Regions from separate parts of the Pseudoroseomonas sp. WGS1072 genome, predicted to be linked through region 3. Evidence: riboswitches for the same ligand, from Rfam matches in the RefSeq annotation. Region 3 holds a riboswitch; each other region holds the start of a gene.
What was found. A riboswitch is a leader RNA that binds a small molecule or an ion and turns the genes downstream of it on or off. The one in region 3 is predicted to bind cobalamin.
Positions count from the first base shown of each region.

Region 1: it holds a riboswitch for cobalamin, as region 3 does, so the genes downstream of both, ACF3NH_RS10550 (ABC transporter substrate-binding protein) here and ACF3NH_RS21565 (CbtB domain-containing protein) in region 3, are expected to answer to the same signal.
Region 2: it holds a riboswitch for cobalamin, as region 3 does, so the genes downstream of both, ACF3NH_RS04675 (DUF1636 family protein) here and ACF3NH_RS21565 (CbtB domain-containing protein) in region 3, are expected to answer to the same signal.

Region 1 is NZ_JBMPSU010000001.1:2,207,216-2,214,771, forward strand. Features, by position in the region: gene ACF3NH_RS10530 (AI-2E family transporter) at 1-26, opposite strand, end outside; gene ndk (nucleoside-diphosphate kinase) at 188-610, shown strand; gene ACF3NH_RS10540 (aa3-type cytochrome c oxidase subunit IV) at 726-884, opposite strand; gene ACF3NH_RS10545 (M10 family metallopeptidase) at 1,012-3,171, opposite strand; cobalamin riboswitch at 3,311-3,518, shown strand; gene ACF3NH_RS10550 (ABC transporter substrate-binding protein) at 3,663-4,709, shown strand; gene ACF3NH_RS10555 (FecCD family ABC transporter permease) at 4,715-5,770, shown strand; gene ACF3NH_RS10560 (ABC transporter ATP-binding protein) at 5,781-6,572, shown strand; gene ACF3NH_RS10565 (pseudoazurin) at 6,569-7,024, shown strand; gene ACF3NH_RS10570 (pyridoxal-phosphate dependent enzyme) at 7,119-7,556, shown strand, end outside.
Region 2 is NZ_JBMPSU010000001.1:973,635-981,190, reverse strand. Features, by position in the region: gene ACF3NH_RS04690 (precorrin-3B synthase) at 1-918, opposite strand, end outside; gene cobN (cobaltochelatase subunit CobN) at 929-4,279, opposite strand; gene cobW (cobalamin biosynthesis protein CobW) at 4,373-5,404, opposite strand; gene ACF3NH_RS04675 (DUF1636 family protein) at 5,401-5,802, opposite strand; cobalamin riboswitch at 5,937-6,164, opposite strand; gene proV (glycine betaine/L-proline ABC transporter ATP-binding protein ProV) at 6,732-7,556, shown strand, end outside.
Region 3 is NZ_JBMPSU010000005.1:36,684-44,239, reverse strand. Features, by position in the region: gene ACF3NH_RS21585 (efflux RND transporter periplasmic adaptor subunit) at 1-8, shown strand, start outside; gene ACF3NH_RS21580 (efflux RND transporter permease subunit) at 24-3,269, shown strand; gene ACF3NH_RS21575 (hypothetical protein) at 3,336-3,710, shown strand; gene ACF3NH_RS21570 (cation diffusion facilitator family transporter) at 3,879-4,808, shown strand; cobalamin riboswitch at 4,894-5,110, shown strand; gene ACF3NH_RS21565 (CbtB domain-containing protein) at 5,148-5,336, shown strand; gene ACF3NH_RS21560 (CbtA family protein) at 5,345-6,061, shown strand; gene ACF3NH_RS21555 (P-type ATPase) at 6,122-6,469, shown strand; partial or broken gene ACF3NH_RS21550 (heavy metal translocating P-type ATPase) at 6,360-6,593, shown strand; gene ACF3NH_RS21545 (HAD-IC family P-type ATPase) at 6,685-7,233, shown strand; gene ACF3NH_RS21540 (IS5 family transposase) at 7,514-7,556, opposite strand, start outside.

The sequences.
Region 1 (7,556 bases), on a different contig from region 3:
ATCAGCGAGGTGGTTCGGCGCGTCATGGTTTCTCCTCAAGCCCTCCCGGGCCGGCGGGCGATTAAAGCTGGGGCGGAGCCGGGGTTGCCCGGCGGGGTGCGGGGCTGTCATGCCATCGCCCCTTGCCTTGCGGCGCCGGGCCGCCTATCGGGCGGCGCATCTGCACGCCATCAAAGGGAGTCACCCCATGGCCGTCGAGCGCACCCTGTCCATCATCAAGCCGGATGCCACCCGCCGCAACCTGACCGGCCGGATCAACGCCAAGTTCGAGGAGAAGGGCCTGCGCATCGTCGCGCAGAAGCGCATCCAGCTCTCCGAGGCCCAGGCCGGCGCCTTCTACGCCGAGCACAAGGCGCGGCCGTTCTACAAGGACTTGGTCTCCTTCATGACCTCGGGCCCGGTGGTGGTGCAGGTGCTGGAGGGCGAGAACGCGATCGCCGCCAACCGCGAGATCATGGGCGCGACCAACCCCGCCAACGCGGCCGAGGGCACCATCCGCAAGGAATTCGCCGAGAGCATCGAGGCGAATTCGGTGCATGGCTCGGACGGCGCCGAGGCCGCCGCGCGCGAGGTGTCCTTCTTCTTCGCCGGTACCGAGATCGTCGGCTGAACCCCGTGGCGGCGGGGCGATCCCGCCGCCGCGGCGCGGACGCGCAGGGCGGCGCCTCCCGTGCGGGGGGCGCCGCCCTGTCTCCACCGGGGCGGCGCCTTCCGGCGCGCCGGCCTCAGCCGGCGAAGAGCCAGAGCCCGACCAGGATCACGATCACGACGCCGATGCCCCATTTGGTGGCCAGGACGAACATGTCCCAGCCCCGGGTGCGCTCGGCCAGGATGTCCTCGGCCTTCACCGGAACGAAATCGATCTGCTGCGTCGCCTCGGCCATGGGGTTTCCTCTGTCGTGCCAGCCTGAGCGCCCAGCAATAGGCAGCGGCCCGCGAGCCGGCAAGGGGAAGCTGCCGTCCGGGTGGCGCGGCCGGGCTTCCGCCCGCCGGCCGCGCTCCTGACCCCGCTCAGGCCCAGACCCCGTCCCCCGCCGCGGCGCGGCCCTCCAGCGCGCCGGCCGTCAGGAAATGCTGCAGGGGGTTGATGCCGGCCGCCGCGACGTCCGGATTCGCCGCCAGGTAGCCGCGCGTGTCGAAGAGGGCGGACGGGTCGCGCCCCTCGCGCCAGCCGAACTGGATGTAGTGCGCCAGCGGCTCGATGCCGGCGGCGGCGACATCGGCGTAGCGCGCCAGATAGCCCGCCGTGTCGAACCAGCCATCCGGGTCGCGGCCCTCGTGCCAGCCATGGGCCGCGTAATGCGCCCCCGGATCGGCCCCGGCGCGCCCGACATCCGGATTGGCCAGCAGGTAGTACTCGGCATCGAAGCCGTCCCGCACCGCGGCGCCGATGGCCGGCGTGGCGGCACGGCCCTCGGCCTGGCCATGCGCCAGCCAGTGCGCCAGCGGGTCGATGCCGGCGGCGGCGACATCGGCGTTGCGGGCGAGGTAGGTGCCGGTGTCGAAGTCCGCCCGCGCGTCCAGCCCGGCCTGCCAGCCGAGCGCGCGCCAGTGCGCCAGCGGGTCGCCGACGCCGGGATGGGCGGAGAGATAGGCGGCGGTGCTGAAGTCGGCGGAGGGGTCGCGCCCCTCCTGCCAGCCATGCGTGGCGTAGTGCGAGGCGGCGCCGATGCCGGCCCGGTAGACATCGGCGTAGTGGCGGGCATACCAGACCGGGTCCAGCAGCGCGTCGCCGTCGAGGCGGATGCTGCCGTCGGTGAAGCGGAGTTCCTCCAGCGCCCGGGCGGTGTCGGTCTCCACCGTGCCGCGCCGGCCGCCCGAGACCGCGCTGATCGCCACCGTCCAGCCGCCCGGAATGGCCGAGACGGCCGCCTCGCGCGCCCCGGCGGGCAGGAAGGCGGCATCGAAGACGCCGATGTCGAAGCCGGCGCCGCCATCCAGCAGATCGTTCCCGGCGCCGCCCTCGAGGATGTCGTCGCCCGCCTCCCCGAACAGCCTGTCGGCGCCGGCGAGGCCGAGCAGATGGTCGTCGCCGGCGCCGCCGCGCAGGGTATTGGCGGCCTGGTTGCCGGAGATCCGGTCGTTGCCGGCGCCGCCGATGGCGTTCTCGATCAGCGAGCGCGTGTCGCCCTCGTGCAGCAGCGCGTTGTAGACCGTGCCGCTGGCGCGGATGCCGTGCTCCTGGTCGAGCCAGGCCCGCTGCGCCTCGGAGGTGATGGAGGCGCCGCCCGGGGCGAGGTCCACCACCACGCCGCCGGCATAGCCGGAGAGATCGTAGGTGTCGTTGCCGCCGCCGTCCCAGACGGTCATGAAGACGCGATTCGCCCCCGGCCGGCCCTGCGCCGCGCCGTCGATCGACATCTCGCCGGTCGCGGGGTTCCAGCTGTAGCGCGTGTCGCCGTCCCGCAGGCCGTAATCGGCGCCGTAGAGCGTCTGCAGCGCGGCGATGTCGAGCATCATGTAGGTCTGCGGCAGGTCCCACGGCCCGGCGGTGAGCTGGCCGAGCGTGCCGCCGGAATGGCTGCGGTAGCTCATCACCGTGAATTCGCTGTTGTCCCAGGCGGTCTCCATCGCCTGTCCGGTGATGCCGGTGGCCTCGTGCGGATGCTTGAGGCCGAGCGCGTGGCCCAGCTCGTGCAGCAGGGATTCGTAGGCGTAATCGCCGAGCGCCGGATGGCGGTAGTCGTAGCGGTCGCCGAACCAGACATCCCCCGCCTTGTCGCTGCTGCCCGGGGAATAGGCCCAGGCGGTGGGGGGCTGCGAGGACTGGGCGAAGCGGATCTCGGCCTGGCTGGCGGCCGCCTCGCTGACCTGCAGCAGGGTGAAGCCGGTGACCGGGAAGGCGTGCAGCAGCGCGGTCTCGCCCGAGGCGGTGCCGAGCAGCGCGGCGCGCGCCACGGCCTGCTGCGCCGAGGAGACCGGCAGGAAGCCGGTGAGCGCCTCGCTGGAGCCGCCGCCATAGGCGCCGGCGGATTGCGGGAATCCGAAGCGCACCGGGCCGCCCCAGGCGGGGCCGGAGATCAGGGCATCCACCGCCGCGTTGCCGGAGGCGGTGGCCATCCGCACCGGGGCCTCCTGGGCCTCCCGCGTACCGGCGAGGGCCGTGGTGGCGGTGTCGTCCGCCAGCGGGGCGGCAAGGCAGGCCAGGAGGCTGCCGCATTTCTCACACATGGACCGCCGTCACTCCTGGCAGAATCTTACATTACGGGCGCGAAGCTAGGGCCGGGCACGCTCCGGTTGCAAGCTGGGCCGCGGCATGGGCGCTCCGCGGCGGCGGCCGGGCTTTTGTCTTGCCAGCCCGGCGGCCTTCCATTACCGGTGCCGCGTCGGTGTCCGAGAGGACCTAACAGGGAACCCGCCATGGCCGCGCGCCATGAAACGGGACTGCCCCCGCAACTGTAGGCGGCGAGCCGGATCCCGGCAGGCCACTGGGACGCCTCCGAAGGGAGGCCGCCCGGGAAGGCGGGATCGGGCATTGACCCGCCAGTCAGGAGACCTGCCGGCACGTGTGACCACCAGCCGGGCGGGGTTGTCCGGGCAGGGATGCCGATGAACGTGCTGCAACGCGACCTCCAGCGCGGCCCGCGCCCGCGTGCCGCCTCTCCGGGATGCCCCGTCTGGCCATCGCGCCGCCGGCGCCATCCTGACCGGAGATCTGAGTCATGAGGTTTGCGTCCCTCCAGGCCGTGGCGGCGGGCCTCGGCCTGCACCTGCTGCTGCCCCTCGCCCCCGCTTTGGCCCAGCCGGCCGCCGCGCCCGCGCCGCAGGCCACCGCCTATCCGCTGACGGTGGAGAATTGCGGCGAGCGACTGACCTTCGCCGGCCCGCCGGACCGCGCGGTCACCATCGGGCAGTCCGCCACCGAGATCCTCTACGCGCTGGGTGTGGGCGAGCGCATGGCCGGCACCGCGCTCTGGTTCAACAACGTGCTGCCCGAGTTCAGCGCGCAGAACGACAAGGTGCCGCGCCTCGACAACAACGCGCCGAGCTTCGAATCGGTGATCGCCAAGCGGCCCGGACTGGTGGCGACGCAGTTCGAGTGGATGATCGGGCCGCAGGGCGTGGTCGGCACCCGGCCGCAGTTCCACGAGCTCGGCATCCCGACCTACATCATGCCCGCCGATTGCGAGGGCAAGAACAACCTGGTCGGCGCCGACGGCACCCGCACCGCCGCCTTCTCGACCGAGAGTCTCTACAAGGGCATCGGCCAGCTCGCCGCGATCTTCGACCGGCAGGCCAGGGGCGCGGCGCTCGTCGCCGATCTCCGCGCGCGCGAGGCGCGGGCGGTGGAGCAGGCGAAGGGGCTCGGGCTGAAGGACGCATCGGCCGCCTTCTGGTTCTCCAGCGCCGATCTCGACCTCGACCCCTACATGGCCGGGCAGAAGGGCATCCCCGGCTACATGATGCGCACCCTCGGCCTGCGGAACGTGGTGCAGTCGGACGAGGAGTGGCCGACGGTCGGCTGGGAGACCATCGCGCGGGCCAATCCCTCGGTGCTGGTCATCGCCCGCATGGACCGGCGCCGCTTCCCGGCCGATGACTACGAGAAGAAGCTGGAGTTCCTCCGCAGCGATCCGGTGACGAGCCAGATGGAGGCGGTGCGGCGCGGCCGCATCGTCATCCTCGACGCGCATGCCATGCAGGCCACCATCCGGCTGATCGGCGGGCTGGAGACGCTGACCGAGGCGATGGCGAAGCTGGAGAAGTGAGCTTCGTGGCGGCGCCGCCCGCGCTGTGGCCGCGGCTCGGCCGGGCCGCGCTGGTCAGCCTCGGCATCGCGCTGGTGCTGGCGCTGGCGCTGCTCGCCGGCATCTGCATCGGCGAGACGGCGATCCCGCCCGCGACGGTGCTGAGGACGCTGGCCAACAAGCTGTTCGGCGCCGCCTACGAGATCGACCGGATCGACCAGGGCATCGTCTGGAACTACCGGCTGACGCGCGCCATCCTCGCCGCCTGCTGCGGCGCCGGCCTCGCCGTCTCGGGCGTGGTGCTGCAGGCGCTGCTGCGCAACGCCCTGGCCGATCCCTACCTGCTCGGCATCTCCGCCGGCGCCTCGACCGGCGCGGTGCTGGTGACGGTGGTGGGCATCGGCGCCGGCGCGGTCTCGCTCTCGGCCGGGGCGCTGGCCGGGGCGCTCACCGCCTTCCTGCTGGTGGCGGTGCTGGCGCGGGCGGCCGGCGGCGGGGCGGGGCCGCGCGGCGCCGGGCAGATCGTGCTGGCCGGCATCGCCGGCTCGCAGCTGTTCAACGCGCTGACCGCCTTCCTGATCACCCGCTCGGCCAGCGCCGAGCAGGCGCGGGGCATCATGTTCTGGCTGCTCGGCAATCTCAGCGGCGTGCGCTGGGACGACACGGCGCGCGCCGTGCCGGTGGCGCTGGCCGTGACGCTGGTCTGCCTCTGGCACGCCCGCGCGCTCGATGCCTTCACCTTCGGCGCCGATTCCGCCGCCAGCCTCGGCGTGCCGGTGCGGCGCGTGCAGGCCACGCTGATCCTCTGCGCCGCCACGGCCACCGCCGTGATGGTGAGCATCGTCGGCGCCATCGGCTTCGTGGGCCTGGTGATCCCGCATGCGGCGCGCTTCCTGGTGGGCGTGCGGCACGGGCGGCTGCTGCCGGCGGCGGCGCTCATCGGAGCGGTCTTCCTGATCGCCGCCGACGTGCTCTCGCGCACCCTGGTGCCGGGGCAGGTGCTGCCGATCGGCGTCATCACCGCCCTCGTCGGTGCGCCGGTCTTCGCGCTGATCCTGATCCGCGCGCGGCCCGCCCGATGAGGCCCCCCCGGTGAGCGCGCCCGTCCTGGAGGCGGAGGACCTCGCCTGGGCCCCGCGTGGCGGCGAGATCCTGCGCGGCGTCAGTCTCGCCGTGCGCGCCGGCGAGACGCTCGGGCTGATCGGCCCGAACGGCTCGGGCAAGTCGACGCTGATGCGGCTGCTGGCGGGGGTGCTGGCGCCCTCGCGCGGGGTGGTGCGGCTCGGCGGCGAGCGGCTGGCGCGGCTCGGCCGGCGGGCCGTGGCGCAGCAACTGGCCTTCGTCGAGCAGCAGGCCGAGACGGCCGAGCGCATCACGGTGCGCGACGCGGTCGAGCTCGGCCGCACGCCCTTCCTTTCGCTGACGCGGCCCTGGTCTGCGGCGGACGATGCCATCGTCGACGGCGCGCTGGCGGCGGTCGAGATGGAGGGCTTCGCGGCGCGCGACTGGGCGACGCTTTCGGGCGGCGAGCGGCAGCGCGTGCACATCGCCCGCGCGCTGGCCCAGCAGCCGCGCATCCTGCTGCTGGACGAGCCGACCAACCATCTCGACATCCACCACCAGCTGGCGATCCTCGGCCTGGTCGCCGCGCTGCCGGTGACGACGGTGATCGCGCTGCACGACCTCAACCAGGCGATGGGCTGCGACCGCGTCGGCGTGCTGCAGGCCGGGCGGCTGGTGGCGCTCGGCACGCCCGCCGAGGTGCTGGCGCCCGCGCTGCTGCGCGCGGTCTTCGGCGTCGCCGTCACCACCCTGACCGACCCCGAGGATGGCGGCCGCATCCTCCGCTTCCGCGACATCAGCCGAAGGATACCCCCTGCATGAAACCGCTTCCGGGACGGCGGGCGCTCGTGGCGCTGCCCCTCCTCGCCCTGTCGGGTGGCCTCGCCCCTCCGGCCCGCGCCGGAGCCCCGCGCGAGGTGAAGATGCTGAACCGCAACGCCACCGGCGGCATGGTCTACGAGCCGGACTTCCTGCGCCTCGCGCCCGGGGAGCGGGTGAAGTTCCTGGCCACCCATGTGACGCACAACGCCGCGACCATCCCCGCCATGCTCCCGGAGGGCGCCACGCCCTTCAAGGGTCGCATCAACGAGGAGATCGAGGTCCGGTTCGACGTGCCGGGGCTCTACGGCATCCAGTGCATCCCGCACTACGCCATGGGGATGGTGATGCTGATCCAGGTGGGGGAGGGGGAGGTGACGCCGGCGCGGATCCCGGACGGCCTGCCGCCGCGCGTGCGCGAGCGGTTCCGGGAGATCCTGGCCCGGCTGGGTTGAGGCCGCGCCACCGGCGGCGCCCCTTTCCGGCACCTCGATTCGGCGCGAGAAGAGCTGTCGGAACAGGGGAGCGGGCGCGATGCCAGAGGCGGGGATGGAACTGCGGTGCGTCGACTGCGGGCGGGCGCATCCGCCGGCGCTGCTCTACGATTGCGCGGCCTGCGGCGGCATTCTGGAACTGCGGGGCGATGACGGGCTGCCGCCGGTCGATCTCGGCCAGGGCGAGACGCCGCTGCTGCGCGCGCCGCGGCTGGAGGCGTCGCTGCCGGGCTTCGCCGGACAGATCTGGCTGAAGGACGAGACGCGCAACCCGAGCGGCTCCTTCAAGGACCGGCTGGTCGGCGCCGCCCTGGCGCGGGCCGTGGCGCTCGGCGTGCGCGGCGTGGTCTGCGCCTCCTCGGGCAATGCCGGCGCGGCGACCGCGGCCTATGCGGCGCGGGCCGGGGTGCCGGCGGTGATCGTCGTGCCGGCGCACACGCCGCCGGGCAAGGTGACGCAAATCGCGGCGCATGGCGCGCTGCTGCTGCTGGTC
Region 2 (7,556 bases), on a different contig from region 3:
GGCGCGGAGCGCCAGGCGCGGATCGGCGGGATCGTCGATCAGGCCGGGGACCGCCGCCCGGCGAACTCCGGGCAGCAGCACGCTGCGCCAGGGCGTCAGGCGCAGGCTGCCATCGCCCTCCGCCGCGGCCAGCGCGGCCAGTTCCCCCAACGCCGGCACCGTCATGACGCCGAAGGGCAGGCCGAGGCCGAAGCCGCCCGCCAGGGCGCCGACTGATGGCCCGACTGATGGCCCGACTGATGGCCCGACTGGCGGCCCGGCTGGCGCTTCCTCAGGCGGCGGCGACGCGCCGGCCGTCAGCCCGGCCCGCGCGAACAGCGCGGCGGCGCCCTGCTCGCGCACCGCCTGGGCCATGCGGCCCGGCGGCCCGTCGAGCAGCGCCGCGATCAGCCGGGCGACCGCCGCGGGGGCCTCCGCCGCCGCGCTGCGCGCCACCGCCTCGCCCCCCGCCAGCCGTAGCGTGACGCCGCCGGCCGCGAGCCGCAGCATGATGTCGGCGCCGGGGCAGGGCTCCGCCGCCTCGGCCAGGGCGAGGCCGAACTTGCCCGGCAGGGCCGCGGGGGCGGCGGCCAGCACCGCCTCCAGCGCCCGGCACAGGGCCTCGGCCGCCGGGGAGGGCAGGGGCGGCGGGATCAGGTTGCGGCGGCGCTCCACGCCCGGATCGGGATCGGCCAGCCCGGCGCCGCGCAGGGCCGCGACGAAGCCGGGCAGGCGGGCGGCGGTCAGGCCCCGGACCTGCAGATTGGCCCGCTGGGTCAGCTCGATCCGCCCGTTTCCCGCCGCGCCGGCGGCCTCGGCCAGAACCAGCGCCTGCTCCGCCGAGAGCCGGGCCAGCGGCGGCTTGACGCGGACCAGCAGGTCGTCCCCGCTTGCCATGGGATCGTAGAGGGAGGGGCACCAGCCCCGGATGCGGGTCACGGGCCCCCGCTCACGGCACGTCGTTCCGCAGGGGCCGCCACAACCCCCGCTCCCGCGCCTCCTCCAGCCGGGCGCGCAGCGCGGCGAGCGCGGCGGGGTTGTGCGCGGCCAGGAAGGCGGCGACCGCCGCATCGCCCAGCGTCGCGGCATGGATCAGCTCGAACTGGCGGTCGAAGCGCGCCGGCAGGGTGGCGGCGAAGGCCAGCAGCGCCTCCACCGGCCGCGCGATCTCGGCCGCGCCGCGATGGCCGTGCCGCATCATCCCGGCGATCCAGGCCGGATTGGCGGCGCGGCCGCGCACCGCGCGCGCCACCTCCTCGGCCAGGGCGCGCAGGCGCGGCGCCTCGGGCCGGCTGGTGTCGGCGTGGTAGAGGGCGGGGGCGGCGCCGAGGCCGCGCGCGGCGGCGGCCAGCCCGCCGGCATGGGCGGCGTAGTCCGGGCTGTCCAGCAGGTCGGCCTCGGCATGGTCCTGGCTGTGCAGATAGGCCTCGGCGCGGCCGAGCTGGCGGCGCAGCGCTTCCGGCAGCGGGGTGCCCTCCAGCCCCTTCCCGTAGGCGCTGGCCGAGGCGGCGAGCCAGTCCTGGCCCAGCTCGTCGGCGTCCGACCAGGCGCCGCGCGCCAGCTTCTCCTCCACCCCGGCGCCGTAGCGGCCGGGGGCGGCGCCGAAGACGCGGGCGGTGGCCTGGCGCCAGGCCGCGCCCTCGAGGCCGCGCGCGGCGGCGGCGAGCGGGTTCCAGTCGGCCGCCTCGTCGCGCGCCGCGATGGCGCGCACCGCCTCGTCGAACAGCGCGATCTGGCCGGGAAAGGCGTCGCGGAACAGGCCGGAGATGCGCAGCGTGACGTCGAGCCGGGGATGCGCCATCTCGGCCAGCGGCAGGATCTCGATGCCGGTGACGCGGGCCGAGCCCTCGTCCCAGAGCGGCCGGGCGCCGATCAGCAGCAGGGCCAGGGCGAGGTCCTCGCCGCCGGTGCGCAGCGTGGCGCTGCCCCAGAGATCGATCACCAGGGAGCGGGGCCAGTCGCCATGGTCCTGCCGGTGGCGGCGCAGCAGCTCGGCGGCGGCCCGCTCCGCCAGGGCGAGGGCCGAGCGGGTGGGGATGTTGCGCGGATCGATGGCGTAGAGGTTGCGGCCGGTGGGCAGCACGTCGGCGCGGCCGCGGCTCGGCGCGCCGGCCGGGCCCGGCTCGGCGAAGCGGCCATCCAGCGTCGCCAGCAGCGCCTGCCGCTCGCCGCGGGCCGAGGCGTCGAGCCGCTCGGCCAGCGCGGCGCGCGGCAGGGCAGGGCTGGCGTGGCAGAGGGCGTCGAGCAGCGCGGCGCGGCGCTCCGGCTCGGGCGCGCGGCCCAGGACATGCAGCCCGTCGCGGATCTGCATCTCCTTCACGTCGCAGAGCCAGGCGTCGAGCCGGGCGAGCGTCTCCTCCTCGGGCAGGCCGCGCGGAATGGCGCTCTCGGCCAGCAGTCCGGCCGCCTCGGCGCGCTCCAGGATGGCGCGGCGCAGCAGGGCGGTGCGGCGGCGGTCCAGCCCGTCGGCGGCGGCGTATTCGTCGATCAGCCGCTCCAGCTCCAGCCCGGCGCCGTGATGCCCGGCGCGGGTCAGCGGCGGCGTCAGGTGGCCGAGAGTGACGGCGCCGAGCCGCCGCTTGGCCACCGCCGCCTCGCCCGGATTGTTGACGATGAAGGGATAGACGACGGGCAGGCCGCGCAGCAGGGCGGCGGGCGCGCAGGCGGCGGAGAGCGCCGTCGCCTTGCCCGGCAGCCATTCCAGCGTGCCATGGGTGCCGAGGTGCAGCAGGACATCGGCCATGTCCCGCAGCGCCAGGTAGAAGGCGATGTAGCCGTGGCGCGGCGGCGTGTCGGGGTCGTGGTAGCCGGCCTTGCGGTCCAGCCGGGCGCCGCGCTCGGGCTGCACCGCGAGCAGCAGGCGGCCGAGGCGGAGATGGCGGAGATGGAAGGCGCCGTCGCGCAGCAGCGGATCGGCCTCGGGCGGGCCCCAGGCGGCCTCGACGGCCTCGCGCAGCGCGGCGGGGAGCGTGGCCAGACCGGCGCGGTAGGCCTCCAGGGAGAGGAAGGGCGCCGGCGGTGCGGTGGTCAGGGCGCGGGCGAGGTCCTCCGAGGACGGCGGCGGTGTGCCGATGGCGTAGCCCGCGGCCGTCAGATCCTCGATCAGCGCGGCGAGGCTGGCGAAGCTGTCGAGCCCCACCGCATGGCCGGCCTGGCCGGTCTCCCGCCCCGGCACGCCGGGATAGTCGGAGAGCAGCACGGCGAGGCGGCGCGCCGCGCGCGGCGTGGCGGCGAGCCGCGCCCATCCGAGCGCCCGGTCGGCGGCGAGGGCGATGCCCTCCGGGTCCGGGCGCAGCAGGGTGGGGGCGTATTCCAGCGCCGGATGCGGCTCGGCCTCGGCCTTGAAGGCGATGGCCGTGGTCAGCAGCCGCCCGTCCAGCTCGGGCAGCGCCACCTGCATGGCGAGGTCGCTCTGCGAGAGGCCGCGCGAGGAGGCCTCCCACACCGGGCGCGGCACGCCGGAGAGCACGAGCTGCAGCACCGGCGCGCCGGCCGCCTCCAGCGGCGAGGCGCCCTGCTGCCGGGCGGCGAAGGCGGTGGCGTTGAGCACGACGGCGGGACGCCAGGCGGCGAGGCAGCCGGCGACGAGGCCGGCCGATTCGGGCTCCTTCAGGCTGGCGGCGTGGAGGCCGCGGACCCGCAGGCCGCGGGCCCGCAGCGCCGCCGCCAGCGCTTCGAAGGGCGCCATGTCCCCGGCCAGGAGATGCGCCCGGTAGAAGACGACCACCGCCTCGGGGTCGGGCTCCTCCGCCCCCAGCGGGTGCTCGCCGGCGGCGGGCAGCGGCGCCGGCCGCGCGCCGTCATCCGGGCCGAGGCCGGCGGCATGGGCGGCGAGGCGCAGGGCGGCGGCATGGTTGACCGGGCCGCCGGCGCGCAGCAGCGCGTCCAGCCGCGTCCGCAGCGGCGCCGCCAGGGTGGAGAGGGCGTCGAGCCGCGCATCCGCCCGCCCATCCCCCGGCAGCAGGGCCAGCGGGATGCCGCGGGCGCGGCAGAGCGCCGCCACCTCCTCGGCGCCGTAGCGCCAGTAGTCCAGCCCGCCGAGCAGGCGGATGACGATGCAGCGCGCCCGCTCCAGCACGCTCTCGGCATAGAGATCGACCGAGAGCGGGTGGCGCAGCCGGGCCAGGCTGGCCAGCCGCAGCGAGGGGCGCGGGGCGGGCAGGCTGTCCCAGGCCGCGGCGGCGGCGGCGAGGTCGCTGTCGGTGAAGGAGAGCAGCACCAGCTCGGCCGGGCTCTGGCCGAGGTCGATGGCGGCCTCGGCCTCGTCCAGGGATCGGGTCTCGCGGGGGAGGAGATGCACGGTGCCGGGGCGCTCCCGAGGTTCAGGCGATCCATCCGCATCTGGGGAGGGCCGGACCGGTGGTCATCCCCAAGGCCGCCTCCCCGCGGGTGCTCAGCCCAGGATGATCCGGGCGATGCCGTCCTGGTCCATCCCGCTGCGGCCGATGATGACGACATGGCCGTCGCGGTCGTCCGGCCAGGGGCGGTCGAACTCCTGCCGGAAGCGGGTGCCGACGCCCTGCACGACCAGCCGCATCGGCTTGCCCGCCAGGCGCACGAAGCCCTTCATCCGCAGCACGTCATGCGCCTCGGCCGCCCGCCGCAGGCGCGCCACCAGCGCGTCCGCCTCCGCGATCTCGGGCAGGACGATGACGAAGCTGTCGAAGTCGTCATGCTCGTGCGCGCCGTCCTCGGCATCGTGGTGCGAGGGGCGGGCGGCGAGGTCGTCCTCGGCCGCGGCGCCGAGGCCGAGCAGCAGCGCCGCATCCAGCGCCCCCTCCCGGGCCGGCACCACCTTGACGGCGCGCGGCAGGCCGGCGGCGATCTCGCCGGTCAGCCGCTCCAGCGCGGCGGCATCCAGCAGATCGGCCTTGTTCAGCACCACGAGGTCGGCGCTGGCGAGCTGGTCCTCGTAGACCTCGGCCAGCGGATTGTCGTGATCGAGCGACGGGTCGGCCGCGCGCTGCGCCGCGACCGCCGCGGGGTCGTCGGCGAAGCGGCCCTCGGCCACGGCGGGGCCGTCGACCACGGTGATCACGCCATCGACGGTGACGCGGGAGCGGATGCCGGGCCAGTTGAAGGCCTTGATCAGCGGCTTCGGCAGGGCGAGGCCGGAGGTCTCGATCAGGATGTGCTCCGGCGGCTCCGGCCGGTCGAGCAGTGCCTGCATGGTCGGGATGAAGTCGTCGGCCACGGTGCAGCAGAGGCAGCCATTGGCCAGCTCGACGATGTTCTCCTCGGCGCAGCCCGGGATGCCGCAGCTCTTCAGCGTCTCGCCATCGATGCCGAGCGCGCCGAACTCGTTGACGATGATGGCGATGCGCCGCCCCTCCGCCTGCGCCATCACCTGGCGCAACAGCGTCGTCTTCCCGGCGCCGAGGAAGCCGGTGACGATGGTGGCGGGGGTCTTCTCCAGCGTGCTCATGCGGCGGACTCCGGGGCGGGAAGGAGGGAGGGCAGCCGGCCGAGCACGGCGCGGCGCAGCGATTCGGGGCGGCGGGAGGGCAGCACGGCGCCACTGGGATGGGCGGCGTAGGTGGCGCCATAGGCCAGCAGGTCGGCGGCCTGCCCCGCCTCCAGATGGCCGAGCAGATAGCTCCACTTGCCCGGAGCGGTCATGGCGGCGGCGCAGCCGCGCTCGCAGACGGCCAGGCAGGTGACGGGGCGCAGCGCGACCGGCGGCGCGGGATGGGCGGCCAGCGCCGCCGCCACGGCGTCGTGCAGCCGGCGGCCGGGCGGCGTCTCACCCTCGGCGAGCGGCCGGTCGGCGCGGCAGGTGACACAGACCAGCAGCGTGGGCGGCTCCCGGTTCGGCTCGATCATCGGCACGGCGGTCCTCCGTCGCGAGGCGGTCACGGAGTGCCGACCGCCCGGCGCCATGCGGCGACCGGGTCGAGGCGCCGGGAGGACGGAACCCCCGGACACATCGCCGCCCGCCGGGGCACCCCGCCCGGTGGCACGATCCGATGGGGATGGCAGGTCTCCTGGCTCACGGATCGGGCGCGCCCCGCCGGCCTTCCCGGCCACCCCTCGCGGCGCGGCCAGTGGCATGTCGGCGGGCCGCTCTCCGCCTACAGTTGCGGGGGCAGCCGCGGCCTGGGGCCCCGGGGAGCCCGCACCGCATTCCCTTTTCACCCCCGCCCCGGCAGCCGCCGATGGCGGGAGACCATCTGGCCGTCTCCTAGGCGGCGGGGTGGCGGCGAGTCAATCGCCGCCACCCCGCCCGGCTGAAACCGCGACGCCGCCGCCACAACGGGTCAGCCCCGGGCGAAGGACACAATTCGATCCGGCCCGCCTCCGGGCGCGGCTTGGCCGCGAAGTTCCCATGACTTCGGGAATGGAACAAGCGGCGCAATATGTAATAGGGATAAAGTGTAAATTACTTGAATAGGGAGATTCCGAAAGAAATCACGAAGGGTCTATATCACCAGGGCGGCGTTATCGCGGTAATCCATTCGGCGGCGCGGCCGGAAATGCGATTTTCGGTAGACTCTGAGACGAGGCTGTATTAGGTTTCCTCACCAATAGATGTGGCGGCACAGAATTGTGTCATTTTCGGGGCGGCGCGGCTGAAACTGGCCGGGCCTGGCCCCTCGTGGCCGCCACCCCTCGGAACCGATCATGGAGGTGTCCGCCCCCGCCCGGCGGAGGGCAGACCGCAAGGCAGACACATGGACAATCCAGCGCAGACCCCCCCGTCACCCCCGGCGGCGATCCCGGCCGACCGGCCCGGCGGGGCCACCACCGACCCGATGGCCGAGCAGGCCCCGGTGAAGATCGCCCTCCGGCATGTCTACAAGGTGTTCGGCGATGATCCCGACGCCGCGCTCCGCATGGTGCGGCAGGGCCGCGACAAGGACACCATCAAGGCCGAGACCGGCTGCACCCTCGGCGTCAACGACGCCAGCTTCGACATCCATGCCGGCGAGATCTTCGTCATCATGGGCCTCTCCGGCTCCGGCAAATCCACCCTGCTGCGGCTGCTGAACCGCCTGATCGAACCCTCGGCCGGCGAGATCTTCATCGACGGCCAGGACATCACGAAGATGTCGAAGCGCGAGCTGATTGAGCTGCGCCGCCGCGACATGAGCATGGTCTTCCAGTCCTTCGCCCTGCTGCCCAACCGCACGGTGATCGACAACGCGGCCTTCGGGCTGGAGGTGGCCGGCATTGGCGAGGCGGAGCGGCGGCGCAAGGCCATGGCGGCGCTGGAGGGCGTCGGCCTCGCCGCCTATGCCGAGAGCCGGCCGGACCAGCTCTCGGGCGGCATGAAGCAGCGCGTCGGCCTCGCCCGCGCCCTGGCGAGCGAGCCCAGCGTGCTGCTGATGGACGAGGCCTTCTCGGCGCTCGATCCGTTGATCCGCACCGAGATGCAGGACGAGCTGCTGCGTCTGCAGTCCGAGCAGAGCCGCACCATCATCTTCGTCAGCCACGATCTCGACGAGGCCATGCGCATCGGCGACCGCATCGCCATCATGCAGCACGGCAATGTCGTGCAGGTCGGCACGCCGGACGAGATCGTGACCAACCCGGCCAACGACTATGTCCGCTCCTTCTTCCGCAACGTGGATGTGTCG
Region 3 (7,556 bases):
CGCACTGAGAAGCAGGACCTGACATGATCGGACCCATCCTCGACTTCTCCGTCCGCAACCGCTGGACGGTGGTGGTGCTGGCCGTCATCGCGGCCTGCATCGGCGCGTGGTCCATCGCGCGGCTGCCCATCGACGCCACGCCGGACATCACCAACAACCAGGCGCAGATCAACACCGTCGCGCCCTCGCTCTCACCCTACGAGATCGAGAAGCAGGTCACCTTCCCGATCGAGACGGCGCTGGCGGGCATCCCCGGACTGGAGAGCACGCGCTCCATCTCCCGCAACGGCTTCAGCCAGGTCACGGCGGTGTTCACCGAGGGCACCGACATCTACTTCGCCCGCCAGCAGGTGCTGGAGCGCCTGATCGAGGCGGGGGAGGCCATGCCCGAGGGCGTGGAACCCCGCCTCGGGCCGGTCTCCACCGGGCTCGGCGAGGTCACGATGTGGACGGTGCGCTTCGCCGACCGCACAGTAGGCGACGTCAAGCCGAACGGCACCCCGGGGTGGCAGGCCGACGGCAGCTACCTGACGCCGGAACGCGAACGCCTCGCCACCGAGACGGACCGGGCGACCTACCTGCGGACCGTGCAGGACTGGATCATCCGGCCCCAGGTCCGCAACGTGCCGGGCATCGCGGGCGTGGACGCCATCGGCGGCTACACCAAGCAGTATGTGGTCCAGCCCGATCCGAGCCGCCTCATCGCCCTGGGTCTGAGCTTCGGCGACCTCGCGACCGCGATCGAGCGCAACAATGTCTCGACCGGCGCAGGTTACGTGGAGCGGGGCGGTGAGGGCCTGGTCGTCCGCTCGGGCGGCCGAGTCACCACTGTGGCGGAACTGGAACAGGTGGTCGTCACCACCCGCGAGGGCACCCCGATCCTCCTCCGCGACGTCGCGCGGGTCAGCATCGGCCAGGCCCCGCGGACGGGCAGCGCCAGCGGCAACGGCCAGGAGATGGTGGTCGGCACCGCTCTCATGCTCATCGGCGAGAACAGCCGCACGGTGGCCGCCGCCGTCCACGCTAAGGTCGACGACCTCAAGCGGACTCTACCGGTCGGCATCGAGGCCACGGTCGTGCTGGACCGCGGCATCCTGGTTGATGCCACCATCAAGACCGTCGCCAAGAACCTCGGCGAAGGCGCGCTCCTCGTCGTGGTGATCCTGTTCCTGATGCTGGGGAACATCCGGGCCGCGATCATCACGGCGATGGTCATCCCTATCACCATGCTGCTCACCTCCTTCGGCATGGTTCGAGGCGGCATCTCGGCCAACCTGATGAGCCTCGGCGCCCTGGACTTCGGCCTGATCGTCGACGGCGCTGTCATCATCACCGAGAACAGCCTGCGCCACCTGTCCGAGCGGCAGCACGAAAAAGGGCGCCTCCTGACTCTCGGAGAGCGCCTGGAGACGGTCGCGGACAGCGCCAAGGAGATGATCCGGCCGTCGCTCTACGGCCAGGCTATCATCATCCTCGTCTACGCGCCGCTCCTGACGTTCACGGGCGTCGAGGGCAAGATGTTCATCCCGATGGCGCTGACCGTCATCATCGCCCTAGCATTCGCCTTCGTCCTGTCCCTGACTCTGGTCCCGGCGCTCATCGCCATCGCCATCACCGGGCGCGTCCAGGAGAAGGACGTGTGGATCGTGCGTGGCCTCAAGCGCGCCTACGCTCCGGCACTCGGACGCGCGTTGCGGGCACCACTGCCCGTCATCGCGGTGGGCGCGCTGCTGTTCATGGGCTCCCTGGGCCTGTTCTCACGTCTGGGGCAGGAGTTCATCCCGCAGCTGGACGAGGGCAATCTCGCCATGCAGGCGTTGCGCATCCCGAGCACGTCACTGCAGCAGTCCCAGGCTATGCAGTCCGTGTTGGAGCGCCGCATCTCGCGCCTGCCCGAGGTGCAGATCATCTACTCCAAGACCGGCACAGCCGAGGTGGCGTCCGACCCGATGCCGCCGAACGCGTCGGACACCTTCATCATCCTCAAGCCGCGCGACCAGTGGCCCGACCCCTCACTGCCCAAGGCAGAGCTGGTCCGCCGCATCGAGCAGTCGGTCGCGGGCATCCCGGGCAACGCGCTCGAGTTCACCCAGCCCATCCAGATGCGCTTCAACGAGTTGCTGGCGGGCGTGCGCGGCGACCTCGCCGTGAAGGTCTTCGGCGACGAGTACGGCCCCATGCTGCAGGTCGCCGCGCAGATCTCGCAGATCCTCAACGGCATCGAGGGCGCCGCGGACGTGAAGGTCGAGCAGGCGACGGGCCTGCCCTTCCTGGAGGTCACGGTGAACCGCACGGAAGTCGCCCGCAGGGGCCTGAGCGTCGCCGACGTCCAGGCTGTGCTGGCGGCAGCGGTCGGCGGCCAGGAGTCGGGCATGGTCTACGAGGGCGACCGGCGGTTCGCCATCGTCGTCCGCCTGCAGGAAAGCCTGCGCAACAACCTTGAGGCACTGCGGAACTTGCCGGTGCCGCTGCCACCGGTGGCGGGCAGGCCCGCCACCTCGGTGCCGCTGCAGCAGCTGGCCAGCCTCAACGTGGTCGAGGGTCCGAACCAGATCAGCCGAGAGCAAGGGCGGCGCCGCGTCGTCATCCAGGCCAATGCCCGCGGCCGCGACATCGGCTCCATCGTGGCCGAGGCGCAGGCGAAGGTGACCGAGCAGGTCCAGCTGCCGCCCGGCTATACCATCACTTGGGGCGGCCAGTTCGAGAACCTCGCCAAGGCCCGCGACCGGCTGAGCGTCGTGGTGCCCGCCTGCTTCCTGCTCATCATCGTCCTGCTCTTCGCGGCGCTGGGTTCGGTCCGGGACGCCCTGCTGGTCTTCAGCGGGGTGCCCCTGGCCCTGTCCGGCGGCCTCCTGGCGCTCTGGCTGCGGGACATGCCGTTCTCCGTCCCGGCGGCGGTGGGCTTCATCGCGCTCTCCGGCGTGGCGGTGCTGAACGGCTTGGTGATGGCGACCTCCATCAAAGGCCTGATGCAGCAGGGGCACCTGTCCCTGCGGGACGCGGTCTACCAGGGCGCCATGATCCGTCTGCGGCCCGTGGCCATGACGGCGCTGGTGGCGTCGCTGGGCTTCGTCCCCATGGCCCTGGCCACCGGAGCGGGCGCCGAGGTCCAGAAGCCGCTGGCCACCGTGGTCATCGGCGGCCTGATCAGCGCGACCTTGCTGACCCTGCTGGTGCTGCCCGCCCTCTACGTGCGCTTCGGGCGTGTCCAGAAGCCCGTGCCGGAGGACGTCGTTCCTGCCGGGGCGCGGCACGCCGCGGCCGAGTGAGTCCGCCGGGAGGGGCGTCCAGCCCCTCCCGGCGACACAGTCCACCCACCAACGAGGACATAAAACGTGCGGACAATCCTTCTCGCGGCCCTGGCGGCCGTCTCGCTCTCCACCGGCGCGCTGGCGCAGTCCCATGGCCACAGTGACCAGGGCGCCCATGGCGGCCGCATGCAGGACATCGTCGGCGTGCATGCCGAGCTTCTGGTGTCCGACCGGACCCTGACGGTCCACCTCTACGACGAGGCGGGGAAGCCGGTCCCGTCGGCGGGCTACACGGTGTCCGCGCTGGTCGGCTCCGGCCAGGCGCGCCAGGTCGTGCAACTGGCGCCGGGTACCGAGAACACCCTGGCCGGGACGGCCGCGAGCGCCCCTCCGGGCGGCGCCCCCGTGACCCTGCAGGTCAAGAACCCCGCCGGGCGCAGCGGCCAGGCGCGCTTCTGACACAGTTGGGAGCCGCGCCGTCCGTCTCGGGCAACGCGGCTCCGCACCGTCGCGGGGAAGTGCACGAGGTTAGAGGCTGGCGCCATTCTTCAGGGCTGGAACCTCCCATGGCTGGAGGTGCGAACCACCGCGCAGGTGGACTACGACAGGTCACCGATGGAGGTTCAGATGGGGCAGGTTCATGACCACGGTGCAGGAAATGCCAATTCCGCCGCGCTCGCCACGGCCTTGGGGCTGACGGGCACCTTTCTACTTGCCGAGATCATGGGCGCCTACGTCTTCAACAGTCTGGCTCTGCTGTCCGACGCGGCGCACATGCTGACCGACACGCTGGCCCTCGCGGTGGCCCTGGTTGCGATCCGAGTCGGCCGTCGCCCCGCCGATAGGCGGCGCACCTGGGGCTACCACCGCTTCGAGATCCTGGCGGCTGCGTTTAATGCCTCGCTGCTGTTCCTTGTCGCCCTGTACATCCTCTACGAGGCGTACCAGCGCTTCCGCGAGCCTGCCGAGGTGGGCAGCCTGGGCATGCTCGCGGTCGCCGTCCTTGGCTTGCTGGTGAACTGGATCGCCATGCGCCTTCTGGCCGGGGGCAGCGAAAGCAGCCTCAACGTCAAGGGCGCCTACCTGGAGGTCTGGAGCGACTTCCTCGGCTCCGTCGCGGTCATTGTCGGCGCCCTGGTCATCTGGGCCACCGGCTGGACCTGGGTGGACCCGGTGCTCGGCGTCGGCATCGCCTTCTGGGTGCTGCCGCGGACCTGGACCCTGCTGTCGGAGGCCGTCGACGTCCTGCTGGAGAGCGTGCCCCGCGGCATCGATCTGGATGCCGTCGAGGAGGCCGTGCGCGGGACGGCCGGGGTGCGCGACATCCACGACCTCCATGTCTGGGCGTTGACCAGCGGCAAGGTCGCGCTGTCGGCGCACGTCGTGGTCGACGCCTCGCTGTCCTGGGAGGACAGGCTGGAAGACGTGCTGGGTGCCATGCTCAGGGAAAGGTTCGGCATCACGCACGTGACCGTCCAGGCCGAGTTGGCGGGCGCGCACGGCGGGGTCACCGAGGACAGGTGGGGCGAGCCGGACCAGGGGCACGCCCACGGTTGAGAGGGCGTCCCTCCGTTCCGTCATTCATCGGCGAGTTTAACCAGCGGTAGGCTGGCACTCGCTTGCCCAATGCGCGTGCTTAAAGATACGCTGCCCCGGCACCGGTCTCGCGCAAGCGGGATAAAAGGGAACGCCGTGCGGCTCTCACCAGGCCAAGTCGGCGGCTACCCCCGTAACTGTGGACGGGTCGCCGATGCTTCGTCTGCCCCCAGGCAGGTCACTGGTGCCGGTTGGCACCGGGAAGGCAGGAATGTTGGCAAAGACCCGTGAGCCAGGAGACCTGCCGGTGCATGGTCAACCTTCTTGGTCGGCGCGGGGTGCGCCGACGGGGACAATGTCATGCACGTTCAATCCACCAGTTCGGCAGCGCCATCGGCAACAACGTCCAGCGCAGGTCGCGTCGTCGCCAGCATCGTCACCTTGGCTTTCGGGGCCTTCCTCGTCTGGGGCGTCGGCTTCGCCCACAACGACCTCCTGCACAACGCGGCACACGACACGCGCCACTCCAACGGCTTTCCTTGTCACTGAGGCGCGAGATGTTGTCCCACATCAGGCAGCTGTTCGCTGTCGCGCTCATCGCTGGCGCCTTGGCCGGGACCGTCGCGACGGTCGGCCACCAGTTGAGGACGGTACCCATAATCCTGGCCGCCGAGGCCTACGAGCAGGCGCCGGAAGCCAGTTCCACTCCATGGAAGGAACACTCGGTTCCTGAAAGCGGCGCGCAGCACCATAAGGCGGAAGCCTGGTCGCCAGAGGACGGCGTTGAACGCACCGTCTACACGCTTGCGGCCGATCTGCTGACGAGCATCGGATACGGGCTGATGTTGGTGGCGATCCTGTCTCTCGTGAAGACCGGCATCGACTGGAAGCAGGGACTGCTGTGGGGTCTAGCGGGCTTCGTCGTCTTCAGCGTGGCGCCGTCCATGGGATTGCCGCCGAAGCTGCCCGGCACGCCGGTTGCCGATCTGACGGACAGGCAGACCTGGTGGGTGGCAACGGCCGCGCTCACTGGCGTGGGTCTAGGTCTGATTCGGTTCGGGAAGAACCCGGTCCTGGCCGTGCTGGGGGTGTTCAGTCTGGTTCTGCCGCACCTCTACGGAGCGCCTGCTGCCCCTACGGAGATCTCTGCGGTACCGGAGGAGCTGACACGCCAATTCGTGGCGGCAGCCATGGTGGTGAGCCTGTTGTCCTGGGCCGCGCTAGGAGCGGCGGTCGGCTCGCTGCACAGCCGCCTCATCCAGCGGCGGGGATGAAGCCAAAGCTCGCCTGGGTCTGCTCAGGAGCTTGAACTCCGCAAGGGCTGGGGCAGACCTGTGCGGGCCACGGACAACACCATCGCCCGCATTATCCGCATGGTGGAGGAGGCCTCGGCCTCCCGCGCGCCCACCCAGCGCTTCATCGAGCGGTTCTCGACCTACTGGACCCCGGGCGCGATGGTGGTCTCCGCCCTGGTCATCCTGGTGCCGCCCTTCCTGCTGGGCTGGGACTGGTGGACGAGCATCTACCGCGGCCTTCGACAAAACCGGCACGCTGACGGCGGGCCGCCCGAAGATGACCGACGTGCTCCCGGCGCCGGGGACGCCGGCCTGGGATCTGCTGGCCTACGCCGCGGCCGTGGAGCAGGGATCCTCGCACCCGCTGGCCAAGGCTGTCATGGCTGAAGTCGGGGCGCGTGGCATCGCGACACCACCGGCCTCGGACCAGGCCGCCGTGCCGGGCAAGGCTGTCACCGCCACGGTAGGCGGCCGGAAGGTCAGCGTCGGCAGCCCGCGCCACGCGGCGAAGGCAGGCGCCCAGGTGGGCGGCCTCGCCGAGCAGTTCACCGAGCTGGAGAGCGAGGGGAAAGACGGCCGTCGTTGTGGTCGTGGACGGCAGGGTGGCAGGTGTCCTGGCACTGCGCGACGAGCCGCGGACGGAAGCCGCCGCGGGCGTGGCCACACTTTCGAAGCTGGGCGTCCGCTCAGTGATGCTGACCGGCGACAACGCCCGGACCGGTGCCGCCATCGCCAGTGGCCTGGGGCTCGACGTGAAGGCCGAACTCCTGCCCGAGGACAAGCTGCGCGAGATCGGCGCGCTGCGTTCGTCCGGCTCGGTGGTCATGGTGGGCGACGGCATCAACGACGCCCCGGCGCTCGCGGCCGCGTCCGTCGGTGTCGCCATGGGCGTCGGCACCGACGTCGCGCTGGAGACGGCCGATGCGGCCGTGCTCAAGGCCCGCGTCTTCGGTGTCGCGGAACTCGTCGGCCTATCGCGTTCCACCATGAACAACGTGAAGGCGAACGTGGCCATCGCCGTCGGCCTGAAGGCGGTGTTCCTGGTGACGACGCTGATCGGCCTCTGGCCCGCGATCATGGCGGACACCGGCGCGACGGTGCTGGTCACCTTGAACGCCCTGCGCCTGCTCGCCTGGAAGCCTACGGTGTAACCCCGGTGCCTGGAACCCGGGTGCTGGATGCGCGCAGGCGAGTGCCGCCTCGAGCAACCTGAGCCCGGGAGCCGTGCACGTCCCATCGTCACCATCATGGCGGCACTACGCAGCGGGCGACCTCATGACCCGAGCGCAGGTGGATACCTCCAGAAACCCTGCGGCTTCGGCGGATGATGTTGGTTTGAGGCTGCCGGTGCTTCAGGGATGCGGATGCGCGTGCCCATCTGGTGGACGGAGCCGCTCAGTCGATGGCGGCGGCTTGCCTACTTGCGTGCCGCTACGACGTCGCGGGCTTGCTGCTGAGCCAGACGAACCGCTTG